DNA from 2 places in the Alteromonas sp. ABV2_168 genome. Region 1 is predicted to be linked to the other one. Evidence: predicted binding sites of a transcription regulator. Region 1 holds the regulator's gene; the other holds the start of a gene.
The links. Region 1 encodes sigma-54, which starts transcription at its own class of promoters, with help from an activator protein. Its sites were predicted from a motif close to GTTGGCACGNNNNTNGNNT; they were not measured.
Positions count from the first base shown of each region.

Region 2: a site for sigma-54 is predicted at 4,990-5,008, ahead of ACXAH4_RS08515 (DUF1328 domain-containing protein). Genes of this name have one in related genera too.

Region 1 covers NZ_JBSWYQ010000003.1:368,923-376,324, forward strand. Annotated here, with positions in the region: gene rapZ (RNase adapter RapZ) at 1-612, opposite strand, end outside; gene ptsN (PTS IIA-like nitrogen regulatory protein PtsN) at 659-1,102, opposite strand; gene hpf (ribosome hibernation promoting factor) at 1,111-1,398, opposite strand; gene ACXAH4_RS07200 (RNA polymerase factor sigma-54) at 1,431-2,915, opposite strand; gene lptB (LPS export ABC transporter ATP-binding protein) at 3,011-3,736, opposite strand; gene lptA (lipopolysaccharide transport periplasmic protein LptA) at 3,742-4,311, opposite strand; gene lptC (LPS export ABC transporter periplasmic protein LptC) at 4,280-4,843, opposite strand; gene kdsC (3-deoxy-manno-octulosonate-8-phosphatase KdsC) at 4,840-5,394, opposite strand; gene ACXAH4_RS07225 (KpsF/GutQ family sugar-phosphate isomerase) at 5,394-6,365, opposite strand; gene ACXAH4_RS07230 (calcium/sodium antiporter) at 6,366-7,322, opposite strand.
Region 2 covers NZ_JBSWYQ010000004.1:180,854-188,255, reverse strand. Annotated here, with positions in the region: gene ACXAH4_RS08545 (hypothetical protein) at 10-177, shown strand; gene ACXAH4_RS08540 (hypothetical protein) at 231-572, shown strand; gene ACXAH4_RS08535 (MlaA family lipoprotein) at 559-1,461, shown strand; gene ACXAH4_RS08530 (efflux RND transporter permease subunit) at 1,412-3,859, shown strand; gene ACXAH4_RS08525 (DUF6942 family protein) at 3,950-4,501, shown strand; gene ACXAH4_RS08520 (hypothetical protein) at 4,546-4,740, opposite strand; gene ACXAH4_RS08515 (DUF1328 domain-containing protein) at 4,771-4,947, opposite strand; gene yfbR (5'-deoxynucleotidase) at 5,242-5,886, shown strand; gene ACXAH4_RS08505 (ferritin family protein) at 5,911-6,372, opposite strand; gene ACXAH4_RS08500 (hypothetical protein) at 6,602-7,075, opposite strand; gene ACXAH4_RS08495 (CC0125/CC1285 family lipoprotein) at 7,295-7,402, opposite strand, start outside.

The DNA of each region.
Region 1 (7,402 bases):
CGGTGTATCCAGGCCTGTCAGGTGTTTTAAATCCGGCTCCCAGTGAGGGTTTGGCAGAAAACGGGCGTCAAACACATAGTCTGCATCTTTGGGAATACCGTGTTTAAAGCCGAATGATTCAAATACCAGAACAAGTCGTGAGCTTTTCTTACCGAGGATACGCTCGCGGATTAATTCTGCCAGCTGGTGGATGCTCAGAGAGTCGGTATCAATATTCAAATCCGCTCTTTCCGCTACAGGCGCCAGCAGTTCACGTTCTGTCTGGATGGCATCTGACAATGACTTATTCAGTTTGGCCAGCGGATGTAACCGCCGGGTTTCGCTGAACCGGCGCACCAGCATATCGTCACTTGCGTCAATATATACGATGGTGACAGTCCATGACTCCGGCAGGTAGTCGAGAATTTCAACCAGCTCAGAAGGCTCTTTAGGCAAGTTTCTGACATCAATACTCACAGCTACCTGCTCGTATTCATCGGCGACAGTGTGTGTCAGGGCTGGTAACAGATTAACCGGAATATTATCGACGCAGTAGTACCCCAGATCCTCAAGGGCACGAAGTGCTACTGATTTTCCTGAACCGGAACGTCCGCTGATGATGATTAACTTCACGCCGTTTCTCCTGAAGTCACGTGTTGTCGGTGCGTATTACACTAAGTTACTGTAATGCGCGAATAATATCATCACTTGTCTGAGCTTTGCGGATAGTTTTTATGGTTTCTTTATCGCTGAGTTTTCCGGCAACCATGGCCAGAGTTTGTAAATGTCCTTCGGTTTGTTCCTGAGGGACAAGCAGAGTAAAGAAAATATCCACAGGTTTGTTGTCGATAGCATCAAAATCGATGGCGGGTGTGCTGGTAACTACGATGGCGATGACATTTTCCAGTCCGGCCAGGCGACCGTGGGGGAGGGCAATGCCGTTACCTATACCTGTGCTGCCCATTCGCTCACGGGCCAGCAGGCTACTTAACACGGTGGCTTCATCAACATCGGGGTTATTTTTAGCTGCAATCCCGCTGATGATTTCGAGAATGCGTTTTTTGCTATTGCACTGGACCGCACACTCGGTGCGGTCCAGGCTGACTATGGCTTGTATATCCATGAATTCAATTAGTGCTTTTTAAGCTTTTCCTTGTGTTTCAGGACCTGCCTGTCGAGCTTATCGACCATGCTGTCAATGGCAGCATACATGTCCTGATTTTCGGAAGAGGCGAAGACTTCCGCGCCGCTAAGATGAACCGTTGCTTCTGCTTTTTGGCTAAGCTTTTCAACATTTAAAATAACGTGCACATTTGATATGTGGTCAAAATGACGTTCCAGTTTGCTGAACTTAGTATCGACATAATTACGCAAAGAATCAGTGATCTCAATGTGATGACCAGAAAGGTTGATTTGCATATTTCGTCTTCCTTATTTTGAGCAGCCTTAAGTTAGATAAGGCTTTTGCGTTGGTTAGACGGCGGGATCGACAAGGATTCCCGGTACTTTGCTATTGTTCGCCGGGCAACCATAATGCCTTGATCGGCCAACAACGAAGCAATCTTGCTGTCACTCAGTGGCTTGCTTGGCTTTTCAGCGGCAACCAGCTTTTTAATCAGGGCGCGAATCGCTGTAGATGAACACTCACCACCTGATTCAGTGGCAACGTGGCTGGAGAAGAAATACTTCAACTCGAAAATACCACGGGGCGTGTGCATGTACTTCTGCGTTGTTACCCTGGAAATAGTAGATTCGTGCATATCTACCATTTCTGCGACATCATTCAGCACCATTGGTTTCATCATTTCAGGGCCATGCTCAAAAAAGCCCATCTGTTGCTGAACAATACAATTTGCTACTTTCAGCAGCGTATCGTTCCGGCTCTCAAGGCTCTTAATAAACCATTTTGCTTCCTGCATGTGAGAGCGGATAAATTGTGAATCACTGCTGTTTCTTGCTTTACGGCTCATTGCAGCATACTGCTGATTAACACTGAGCTTAGGCAGGCTGTCGGGGTTTAATTCTACAACCCAACGGCCATTTTTCTTCGCAACCGATACATCCGGAATGACATATTCGGGTTCTTTCGTAATTAATGCACTGCCCGGACGGGGATTAAGCGTTTGCAGCAAACGCATCGCTTCCCGTAACTGATCTTCTTTCAGGCGGGTTTTACGCATTAACGTACGGTAATCTTTACTGCCTAACAGATCGGAATGCTCTCTGAGCAGTAGTTTGGCTTCTTCCAGCCACGGTGTTTCCGGTGCAAATTGCGCCAGCTGAACTAACAAGCACTCCTGCGGTGTGCGGGAGCCGGAACCGAGAGGATCAAATAGCTGAATACGTTTAAGTACGCACTCAACCTCATCTTCTTCTACGGGCTCTTCCATATCTTCACTGTTTACGCTTTGCAGAATGTCGTCAACGGTAACCGTTAGATAGCCGGACTCATCAATGGAATCGATGATCGCCAGCGCGATGGCGCGGTCTGTGTCAGAAAAAGGTGTCAGACGCATTTGCCACAGCAGATGGTCCTGAATATTTTCGGTGGTTTCACCCTGAAAGATTTGTTCATCATCACCCCCGGAAGGGCCGGGCGCGGGGGCAGAAGACGCAGAAATGTACTCATCCCAGGTACTGTCGATGGGCAGCTCATCCGGTAAATCATTCTTTTCCAGTGCTTCACCGGTATCCATGCTGTCAGAAGATGAGGCTGTTGCAGACTCTTGCATGCTGTCATCATTGTCGATGTTATTTTTCTCAATTACATCGTTGTCGGAGCTGTCGTCGACTTCCAGCAAAGGATTAGAATCGAGAGCTTCCTGAATTTCTTGTTGTAAGTCCAGCGTAGACAACTGCAATAGCTTGATCGCCTGCTGAAGCTGAGGCGTCATTGTTAGTTGTTGGCTAAATTTTAACTGTAAAGATGGTTTCATCTACGTCTTATATAAACTCTAAAAAGGACATCCGGTTGTAGCGGTGTGAGTGCCGGTGGCGAAATCTCCGCTAAATGCTCATCCCGATATCTTAACTATAGCCTGAATTGCTCACCAAGGTATACATCACGAACTTTTTGATTACTTAATACCTGTTCTGCGGTGCCCTGAGCAATCAGTTCTCCATGACTGACGATATAGGCCTCTTCACACACATCAAGGGTTTCCCTGACATTGTGGTCGGTGATGAGGATACCGATACCTCTGTCCCGTAAGTGCTGAATGATCTTCTTTATATCATTAACCGAAATCGGGTCAACTCCGGCGAAGGGTTCATCGAGCAAAATAAATTGCGGATTGGCTGCCAGTGCGCGGGCAATTTCAACCCGGCGGCGTTCGCCACCCGACAAACTCATACCTGTACTATTACGTATATGATTAATATTAAATTCATCAAGTAGTGCATCCGCTTCCTGTTCACGTTGATGACTTTTTAAGTCTTTACGCGTCTGTAATATCGCCATGATGTTTTCATGTACGGTCAGCTTGCGGAAAATGGATGCCTCCTGGGGTAAATAGCCAATTCCCCGGCGGGCACGTTCGTGCATTGGCTGGTGCGTCAGCTCCTGCTCATCAATGAGGATTTTGCCTTTGTCCAGCGGCACAAGACCGACAATCATGTAAAACGTTGTGGTTTTACCTGCACCGTTAGGACCCAGCAGACCTACTATCTGTCCGGTAGAAACCGATAAACTAACGTCACGGACGACCTGGCGTGATTTATACGACTTTGCCAGGTGAGTCGCACTCAGGGTTGCCATGTAACTCAGTTACCCTCGTTTTCGTTGCTGTCTGAAGTCTTGTTCTCTTCCTTCAGCTCTTTAACTGTGTCAGGACGGAAAACCGTGGTTACCCGGCCGTTGCTGTTACTTTCACCGCCGGTTGCCAGAAGTTGCTCTTTTGACATGTCATAGGTGATGCTATCTCCCTGGACCATGCTGGTATCTTGCTGGATTTTCGCATCACCTTGCAAGGAAATAAGTTGTTTGGCTACTTCGTAGCGAATTTCATTTGCGCTGGCTTTTACTTTTGCGCCGTCATCCAGCGTTTGAGAATAAGTGGCTGGTTTTCCGCGGGCAATAAAAACCTCTTTCCCTTCGCCTTCACTGGCGATGGCTTCAACTTCATCTGCGGCAATGATGAGTGAACCCTGGGTAATCTTCACATCGTCTTTAAAAACCGATTTCTTCTTTTTACCGTCAATAAACTGTGACTTAGCATCCACGGTAATAGGCTTTTCAAAATCACCGGAGCCGGCCATTGCCTCACCGGCAGCAGCAAGCAGCGCTATTGCTGCGAAAAGGCTAACTGCCCGGGGAATAAATTGTCTGCACATGATCAATTAACTCATATTGTTGGGTACGCAGGTTTGCATTGAAACCGTTACTTTTAATGATGGTCTGTACACCGCGTATATCTACCGGCTGGTCTGAAGTCATGGTTTTGTCATCCAGATTCACCTTAATAAAATTGGTTGTGATGGTCTGGATAAACTCTTCAGGGTTCAGGCTTTTTATCAGCACATTGTCTTCCAGCTGGATCAGGTCATCGTTGTAGAGTGTGCCTTCATCAGCGGTGACTTGCCATGGGGCCTCGTCATCATTCACATAGACAGTGTATTTGGGTTGGTCGAATAACACAAAGCCTAGTTGGTCGTAATGCTCCATAGAGGCGGCAAAGACTTCGTGGTTGAGTTTGCCTTCTTCGTTATACAGCGTAGTTGTCAAATTCTTTGCTTTATAGGCAGGGCGTAAGGCGTCTGCACCGGCTTTTTTCGCCGGAGCCTGCTCTTCTGCCATCCAGACCGGAAGGTACATCAGCAGCGCCATAACAAACAGCGCAGAAATACTGATCCCTAAACGGTTCATACGCTGGCCCCGTGTATGGTGTCCAGCGTGCCGAGCGCCTGTAAAATCACATCACAGACTTCCCGTACTGCGCCGAATCCACCATTTTTTGTGGTGATCCAGTTCGCTTCGCGGGTGACGGCCGGATGGGCATCTTTCACCGCAATTTTTGTTTCGGCAAACCGGTACATGCCAAGATCCGGCATATCATCACCGATGGCTGCGACCTCTGATGGCGCCAGATTCAACTTTTCGCACAACTGAGCCATAGCCGTGGCTTTATCTTCCTGACCCTGAATAATGTGCTTCACATTCAGGGCGGTCATGCGATTCTTTACAATGGCCGAGTCGCGGCCGGTAATGACAGCAACGTCCACACCACTGTTTATTAATGCCTTAACGCCATAGCCATCGCGGGTGTGAAAGGCTTTTAACTCTTCACCATTGTTGCCAAGATAAATTCTGCCGTCAGAAAATACGCCGTCGATATCACAAACGAGCAGTTTCAGCCCTTTGAGTTTTTCAAACCGCTCTTCACTGATCACACCGTAAAAAGTGACTTCATGTCCCATCAGAGAACTCCTGCTTTAAGCAACATATGCATGTTGAATGCGCCCACGGGGTGATCATTTTCATCCACCACCATCAGCGCACTGATCTTGTGTTTTTCCATTAAATTTAACGCTTCCACTGCCAGTGTACCGGAGCGGGTAGTTTTCCCGCCGCGGGTCATAACATTGGCTACCGGAGTGGTATGAATGTCGGTTCTGGCGTCCAGAATTCGTCTCAGATCGCCGTCGGTAAAAATACCGCCGAGTTTGCCGCTGTCATCTGTAATACCTGTCATTCCCAGACCTTTAGAAGATATTTCCAGCAGAGCCTGTGAAATGGTCGCGGCAGACGATACAAGAGGAAGAGCGTCGCCGGTCAGCATGATATCGCCCACTTTGAGTAACAGTTTCCGGCCCAGACTGCCGCCCGGGTGAGAGAGGGCGAAATCATCTGACGTAAATCCTTTAGCATCCAGCAGTGCAATGGCCAGCGCGTCACCCATTACCAGCGTTGCCGTAGTACTTGAGGTCGGTGCAAGCCCCAGCGAACAGGCTTCTTTTTCCACACTGATGTTGAGTACCACATCGGCATGCTGGCCGAGGGTGCTTGATTCGCTGTTCGTCATCGCGATGACAGGCACAGACAGCCGCTTGACCACGGGAAGCAGGTTCACCAGTTCGCCGGTTTCTCCGGAATTTGAAATGGCCAGCAATATGTCTGTCTGGCTAAGCATGCCGAGATCGCCATGATTGGCTTCGCCCGGGTGCATGAAAAAAGCCGGTGTGCCTGTACTGGCAAGTGTCGCAGCAATTTTACGCCCGATGTGGCCGGATTTCCCCATGCCGCATACGACTACTTTGCCTTTGCATTCAGACAACAAGGTGCAGGCTTGCTCAAATTTATTGTCCAGCCGGGATGCCAGCGCACTTACAGCGCTGGTTTCAATTTCTATGACCCGTCTGGCTGACGCGATATACGGTGAATTACTCATTTAACCAAATAACCAGAATTGATACGCCACAAAGCATAGTACAAAGATGCCACCTTCCAGGCGGCCTAACTGGCGCTTGCCGATAAAATTAAAGCTCAGGAAAAATAATAACACTGTGAGACCAAACATCACCCACATGTCTCTGTTATACACATTCTCATCCAGTAGCCCGGGAGCAATGAGTCCCGGCATACCCAATACCGCCAGCAGATTAAAGATATTCGAACCGATAACATTTCCCAGTGCCAGGTCGCTTTCACCTTTCAGTACACCGGCCACACTGGCGGCCAGCTCCGGTAAGCTGGTGCCCAGCGCTATGATTGTCAGGCCGATCATCAGGTCGGACACACCGAAAAAATGGGCGATATCTACTGCCGCATTCACCATAAAATGGGCGCTGAGTGGCAGTAACACAATACCCACGCCAACCCACAACACTGCAGAACCGGTATTTACACCGTCAGGGATTTCTCCGTCGGTTTCTTTCACCAGCGGATCTTCCTTATCTACCTGTAACGATATCCAGGCCATACCTGCGAGTACAAATACAAACAGGCCGAGGAGAATCATGCCTTCCAGATGAGCCAGTTTGCCGTTATTAAGAAAGAACATGGCAAGCACGGTTACACCAAGCAGAACCGGGAATTCACGTTTTAATGTAGAGGAAGAGACGACGAGCGGTTTTACCAGGGCCGTGATACCCAGCACGAGGGCAACATTAGTAATATTTGAGCCCAGCGCATTACCTACCGCTGTGTTCATATTGCCATTTGAGGAGGCGATAGCCGATACAACAATTTCCGGTGCTGATGACCCCATAGCGACAATGGTTAAACCAATCATCATGGGGGAGATTCCGATATTTTTCGCCAGTGCGGAAGCGCCATAAACGAAGCGGTCGGCACTCCAGCTAAGTACAGCAAGACCCAGCAGGAAAATACAGATAGAAAGTATCACAAGTTACCATTCGTCCTTTGTTTTTTCGGATTGTCGCAAAAAGTACAGCATTTGCATACGGTTTAGATAGAATACCTGCT
Region 2 (7,402 bases), on a different contig from region 1:
GGGAGCAGTATGAAATTTCTGAAGACTAAACACCGTCCGTTACCGTCAACGTCATTTGAGCGTCTCATTCACTCGCAGCCAGTTTTTAACTGGTTCGATCGCTACGACAAACGTGACCACAAAGCCGGTAAGGCAACAACAGGTGCAGTGATGGCGGAGGCAGCGACCGCTAACTAAGTACAGGAAAGCGATCCGGACGGCCCTTGAATTAAACAACGATGGTGAAAAACATGAATTACTTAAAAATTGCAGTAATGACAGTGTTACTTCTGACCAGTCTTGTAGCTCTGGGGTCCGGAAAGCAACTTTCAACCTGGCCGGGGGAAACGCCGGCAGAAACATCAACTGGTGCTGATCTGGCAGAAGTTGAGGCGGTATTTAATGAGTTGGAATTTGACCCGACGAATTCGTTTCATCAAATTCGTAAGCAAAGGATTGAGCATTATCTTGATTTGGCCCGTAACTATGATGATAGTGACTGGGACTACAGCAGGGATGAAGCTCTGCAGCGGGCTCAAAATATAATGAATCACCACGAAAGGAAGGAAAGTGGTATCTATGCCAGCTTATAGACAAGGTGCTTTCGCCTTAATTATTTTTTTATTTTTATTGGGTGGCTGTGCCAGCGCGCCCGACACGCCTGAAAATTCTGCTGTACAACCGCAGGACAACAAGCAACCTCAAAATAACGAACCTGCACTGGCTGAAGAGCTTGCGAAAGGTAAGGACGTTACCGTGCAAACCAGCCAGGGAGCCGTATCTGTTTCTCCGGTGGTGGTTGCAGTAGGCGATACCCCTCAGTCAGGGAATACCGGTGATGAGGTGTATTACAACGATCCCTGGGAAGGTTTCAACCGGGCCATGTTCAGCTTCAATAATGTGTCTTATCAGTATGTACTTTTACCGTTGGCAGACGGTTATCATTATGTAGTGCCCGGTGTAGTTAGAGACAAAATCGGTAATGCCTTTGATAATCTCAGAGAGCCGTTGAATCTGGTCAACAACACCTTTGCAGGCGAGTTCGGTGAGGCTGGTGCAAACTTAGGGCGCTTTCTGATTAATTCTACGGTGGGACTGCTCGGCTTATTCGACCCGGCATCCGACTGGTTCGACATCAAACCGCAAAAGCAAACCATCGCAAATACCTTGCAACGTTATGATATTGGCTCCGGCCCGTATCTGGTTATTCCCATTTTAGGTCCGTCTGATTCCCGCGGCGCGTTATCTACGCTCACCGAAGGGTTTGTCCATCCGGTAAATTACATTGCCGAACCACCGGAGAGCTATCAGTTGAGGATTTTTGAAGGTTTTGATGACTTCTCAAATCAGTCAGATACGTACAGGAAACTGTATGAGCAGGCTGAGGATCCTTACATCTATTTCCGTAATCAGTACATTCAGGGACAGCGACGTGACGAACTCTTCGAACTCAGTGAACGCGAACAGCAAGATAACCAGTAAGCTGGCGGCAGGGATTATTTCAGCCCGCTGGGGTATTCTGGTTTTCTTTATTGCGGCTTTAGCGTGGCTGGGATTACACATATCGCAATTTCGCATTGATGCGTCCGCAGATACCTTACTGGTCAAAGATAACAAGCTCTACATTCAGACTCAGGTTGCTGATCAGACATTCGCCCCGCAGGAATTTATTCTGCTGGCTTATGAGCCAGTTTCTCATGATCTGTTCAGCCGGCAGACATTTGATGATATTGCTGCGCTGTCGGCAGAAATCAAGAAAATCGACCGTGTCGAAGCTGTGACATCCATTATCACCGTGCCGCTTATTAATGATGCCGGTGCACTTACCGGTGATACCGATGTGGCTTCTCTGTCATGGGAAAAGCAGCAGTATTCTCCCGCGCAAATGAAATCGATGATTTCAGGCCATCCAATTTTTACTGACCTGCTGGTTAACCGTCAGGAAACCGCAACGGGCATTCAGATTGTTTTTAAAGACAATCCTGAACTGGCAGAAATAGACAAAGAAATTACCGCCATTCAGGCCAAAGTACTTGACGGTGAGAGCCTCAGTGACGCCGACAATAAGAAAATTGAAGCGTTAAAGGCGAAGGCTGATCCTATCCGTCAGCAACTGACCGCACAGCGAAAAGCCGAAATCGAAAAAATTGAACAAATCACGCAGTCTGTGTCTGACAGAGCCAACACCTATCTTGGCGGTGCCTATGTGGTAGGCCAGCATCTTATAGATATCATCAAGTCAGACCTGGTGAATTTTGGCACCGCAATCGCTGCGGTTATCGTGTTACTTCTGGCCTTATTGTACCGTTCATTTAAGTGGGTATTCTTTCCGTTACTTTCCTGTGCAGTAAGCGTATTTCTGACCATGGGCCTGTTCGGGTTGCTGGATTTACGTACCACGGTCATTTCCGCAAATTTTGTGGCTTTGCAACTTATTCTTACCCTGGCAGTAATGATCCACGTCATCGGCAGTTACCGCGAAATAAGCCGGGATAACCCTGAGTATTCTCAACGCCAGCGCATTGTCGCTACGTTGGAAGATAAACTGTCTCCCTGTTTTTACGCCACGCTGACCACCTCTGTAGGATTCGGCGCTCTCATCTTTTCAGGCTTGCAGCCGGTGGTCGCATTTGGATGGATGATGCTGGCTTCCATGTTGATCACCATGGCGGTAAGTTTGCTGCTGTTCCCGGCTTTGCTGTCATTTTTACCGGCCAGTAAAGAAACGAAAGAGTACGGTTTTATTAAAGCATTGCTGGAACGCCTGCGCGGGCTGTCGATGCGCGCACCAATGGCTGTCAGCGGGTTTGTGCTCATTGTGTTTGCTGTTATGGCGGCGGGCATCACACGGCTTAATGTTGAAAACTCCTTTATTAATTACTTTGATAAAGACACGCAAATCTACAAAGAACTGGCGTTTATCGACCGTGAATTTGGTGGTTCTACTGCCCTGGATGTCATTATTACACTGGATGAACAAAACGCGTCGAAGGAACTGGTGCTGACGGCAGACTCTGTCGCACAGTTGCAGCTGGCGCAGGCGGCCATCAAGGCATTTGACGCCACAGGCAGTGTGACGTCGGTAGTAAATTTTACTGAACTGGCAAAACAGTTAAATGGCGGAAAGCCTCTTACTGAGTATGAGCTTACCTCTATCTACCGTTTACTGGATGAAAAGGTGGTAAATCAGCTGGTGGGGGCGTACTTTTCTGCTGAAGATAATGCCTTTCGTATCTCTACGCGTATTCAGGACACCACGGAAGGGTTGAACCGTCAACTGTTTATGACTCAACTGCAGTCTGACTTAAAAGCCACGGGGCTGGATGACTCTCAGTATGAACTGACTAACCTGTTCGTGTTGTATCAGGATATTCTCAGTCGTCTGTTTGACTCCCAAATCAAAACTCTCGGCATTGTGTATGCTGTGCTGGCGCTGGTGCTGTTTGCTATTTTCCGCTCGCTTAAGGTCACACTGATTGCACTTCTACCGAATATACTCACTACGCTGGGAATTTTAGGGATCATAGGCTGGTCCGGTATTTCCCTTGATATTATGACTATCACTATTGCGGCAATAGCCATGGGCATAGCTGTCGATGATACCATTCACTTTTTACACAGTTACCTGTCTGGTATGAAACAGGGAGATGGCAGCGCAGACGCGGGGAGCCGTTCAGCCTTCGGGCATTCCGGACTGGCTATATTGTTCACCTCTACCATTATTGCAACGGGTTTCTCACTGTTCGGCTTTTCTGACTTTTTACCCAGTGTGTATTTTGGCTTGCTGACGGCACTGGCGATGCTGCTGGCACTGTTTACTGACCTGAGTTTATTGCCGGCGCTGCTAAACCGTTTTGTTGGTAAGAAAAGTAGCGGGTAATGCCCCTGCAATCAGGTATGATGTATAGACGAATAAAGGCTTGCAGCGATGCAGGCCTTTTTTACTGATGGCTGAGAAAGGAGCTGAGCAATGCCTGAGGCAGATTCCGTTGCAGGGTTAGGGTGTGAAGAGGCGTGTATTCAGGTGTTTATGGCAAACCGGCCTGATTATCCTCTGACGGGGCCTCCGGGACAATTGTTGCCGGCAAATAATACCCTCATTGAGAACATAAACCGGGAATGCGGAAATGGCTGGCGTAAAGTATTTAATGTCTACGCAAAATGGGTATTTGCCTTGTCAGAGAGTGCCGGCAAAACACAAGGCATTTCCTCATGGCAGCAGTATCGTGACGAGCTATTGCTGACAGAGCAGGGAAGTACTGCACTCTGGTTTAAAGTGCCGGAACACTTTAACCCCGCCAGATTAAATATTGTGATGGGCAAAACCTTTGCCGGGACGTTGGGACTAACAGACAGTGTGGAATGGCTGACGGCTGATTTTGCTGTGTGCTTGCAACGGTCACTGGTTGTGACGCCGTATTTTGACTACCGGCAGCTGACAAATGAAAAAATTGGTTTTCTGAATTATCTGATCAGAAGTAGGCCGGCTTTGCTGAAACAGGCTATGGGGTGTCAGAAATAAAAAACCAGACCCGGAGGTCTGGTTTTGATTTTTCTTAGTACTGATTAACAGTCTTTGTCTTCTGCATTCATGCCTTCTTTGGCATCTTCACAGGCGTCTTCAACTGCGTTACCTGCATCGGTAACGACTTCGTCGAGTTTTTCACCTGCGTTTTCTGCTTCACCGTCGCCGCATGCGGCCAGTGAGAATGCGAAACCTGCTACTAAGAGTGCCTTAAGCATTAATTTAGATAAGTTCATAGTCCTTTCTCCTTGTTCCAATGTAAATTGTTAGACTCTAGGTGATTTGCCGCGTAATGCATTTGCGATCAGAGAGATCACCAGCAACGCTACAAACACGAAGAATAAAAACTGAGCAATGCCTGATGCTGCACCGGCAATGCCGCCAAAGCCAAAAACTGCTGCGATAATGGCGATAATGAAAAATGTAACTGCCCAACCTAGCATATTTATTTCCTCATATTGCTCTAGTAAATGACATATACACATATGCTGGTATTGTGCCATCATTTAAGGTGTTGAAAATTAAGGTTTATTTTTTTGTTTTACTGCGTTTGGCCCTGATGGACAGGGCGGTAGTTACAACTTACTTGCATTTTTTACACAGTCTCCGGAAAGCTTTCATGCAGTGCATGAGAGACGCTGGTACACTAGATTTATATTTCATCATTTATTTAATCCGGCTTACCCGTGGCCCGCCAGCCGTTGCCGGTCCCGCTTTCGATATACGGACAACTATTCATGAGTAAAAACCATTCTGCATTTATCGGTTTGATGCAAAGAGCAAGAAACGTAAAACGCTGGCCCTTAATGGCGCAGTTTCAGGAAGAAATGTTATCGACGCATATTTATGAAGCGGCGGTGGTTGCTCATATGCTCGGGGCAATTGCAAAAGACGTATTTAACGAAGATGTTGAGCCTGACCGGGTAGCCTCCATGGCTATTTTCCATGAAGGCAGTGAAATTGCCGGTATGAGCGACATTCCCAGCCCGGTAAAATATCACGACCCGGAAACCACCATGGCGATTAAAAAGCTGGAGCGGAGGTTTGAAGCCATGTTACTTCAAACACTACCTGAACCACTACGTCAGCGTTATCAGCCTCTGATTGAGCAGGATAAAGAAGATATTCATGTGGCGCTGGCGAAAGCCGCAGACGTATTGTGTGCTTATCTGAAATGTGACTATGAGTTATCAAAATCTAACTCAGAGTTTTCAAATGCTATGCACGAAATGGACATACAACTGAAAAAATACCGGGACACGTTTAAATGTGTGGATTATTTCTGTCAGGTATTTCTTGAAGATGCAAAAGGAACGCTGGATGAGCAGACCCGCGATCTAGACTGGGTCGAAAGGGCTAATACGCTGAATATTAAAGAATAACAGGGAACATTTAACGTCCTCAGTTCAGGCGCGGTCCTTCAATAACCGCGTTCTGGCTTGTTTCAGGGATAATAATTCATCATAGCATTGCTGCATGCGGGTGCGGATTTTCCGCAACAACTGAGCACAAGACTGGCTCTGTTTTTCGTTTAACGCATCATCGAACTGTTTCAGAACCCGTGATTCCAGCGCTACCAGTTGCTCAACAAACACCTGCTCACTGTTTGCAGAAAGCTTACTGACTACATGGGTATAGAGTTTTCTCGCTTCGATAAGCAAAGACGTTTCAGTAAAATCACTGTGCTGACCTGCATAAGGCATGAGATCAGTACAGGCTTGTTGCTTCTCTTTTAATATACGCGAAAACAGGGCGCGGGTACTGTCGCAGCTCACGGCTTTAATTCCGTCACTGTAAAACGTGATACCGCTTTGCAGCATATTGATGAGATATGAAATATTATCAGACGGATAATTAGCAGCAGACACAGCGGATTCCCTTTGTTGCAAAACTCTGTATGGGAATTTGCAGGGATCAGGCCATATGTTATGTCTGCTAATTAAATTTTATATTCATGATATACAAAGTTTTTTTTCCGGATGTTCAAACTGGCAGCGTGTGGAAGAAACGGGTAAATACATCTTTACAATTTGCTCTGTAAAAAAGTAAAAGCCGGCATTGCGAACAATGCCGGCTTTTAAGTGCTGTTAACAGTAATTACAGGTTGTACATTTTCACATCGCCTGGATTACCGGAATAGGTAGATACAGTGAGATCCTGAGTGAAGTACACGAAATGTACCTGAGTCGGATTACCGGTGTCGTCGTAAAATACTTCGCCGGCATTTCCGGGAATGTATCCGCAGGCGCCACTGTAGTAATAAGCGTTCCAGCCAGTCACCAGGGGACTGTTGTAGCTGGCCAGCGCATTCACCGGTTCAGGGCTGCTGTAAACTTTGTTCCAGAGGTCCACACAGCCGGCGGTGTCCGCAGTGCTACCCTGAGCCCAGCCATCCGATGTGAAATCTACAGATTGTCCGCCGATATTTATCGGCGTTGTCTGACGAATCTGATATTTGGCCTGTAACAGCGTAATGCCCGACTTGAATGCGCCCATCTGACCCTGAGTGACGGCATTAGTGGCATCTTCAGACAAATCAATAAAACGGGGAGCAGCTGTTACTGCCAGCACGCCAAGAATGACAATGACGATGACCAGTTCGATTTAAAGCCTGCAGAATATTTAATAGTTTTCATCATGGTATAAGGTTCTGATTAACGACATGATGAGAATAGAGTAAAGGAACGTTTGCGCCAATAAAGAAACGCCTGAAACGGGTATTTCAGGCGTTTATCAGGTGTAGAGCAGAATAAGTAAATGACTGCCCGGGCGCTGCTTACAATTCGGATATCAGGCAGGTTTGTTTGCCAGCAGTTCACTGACTTTAAAGGCTTTTTTACCCAGAGTAGCCGCATCATTGCTCATTCTTACCATGATTGAAAAATACACGTCTTCCAT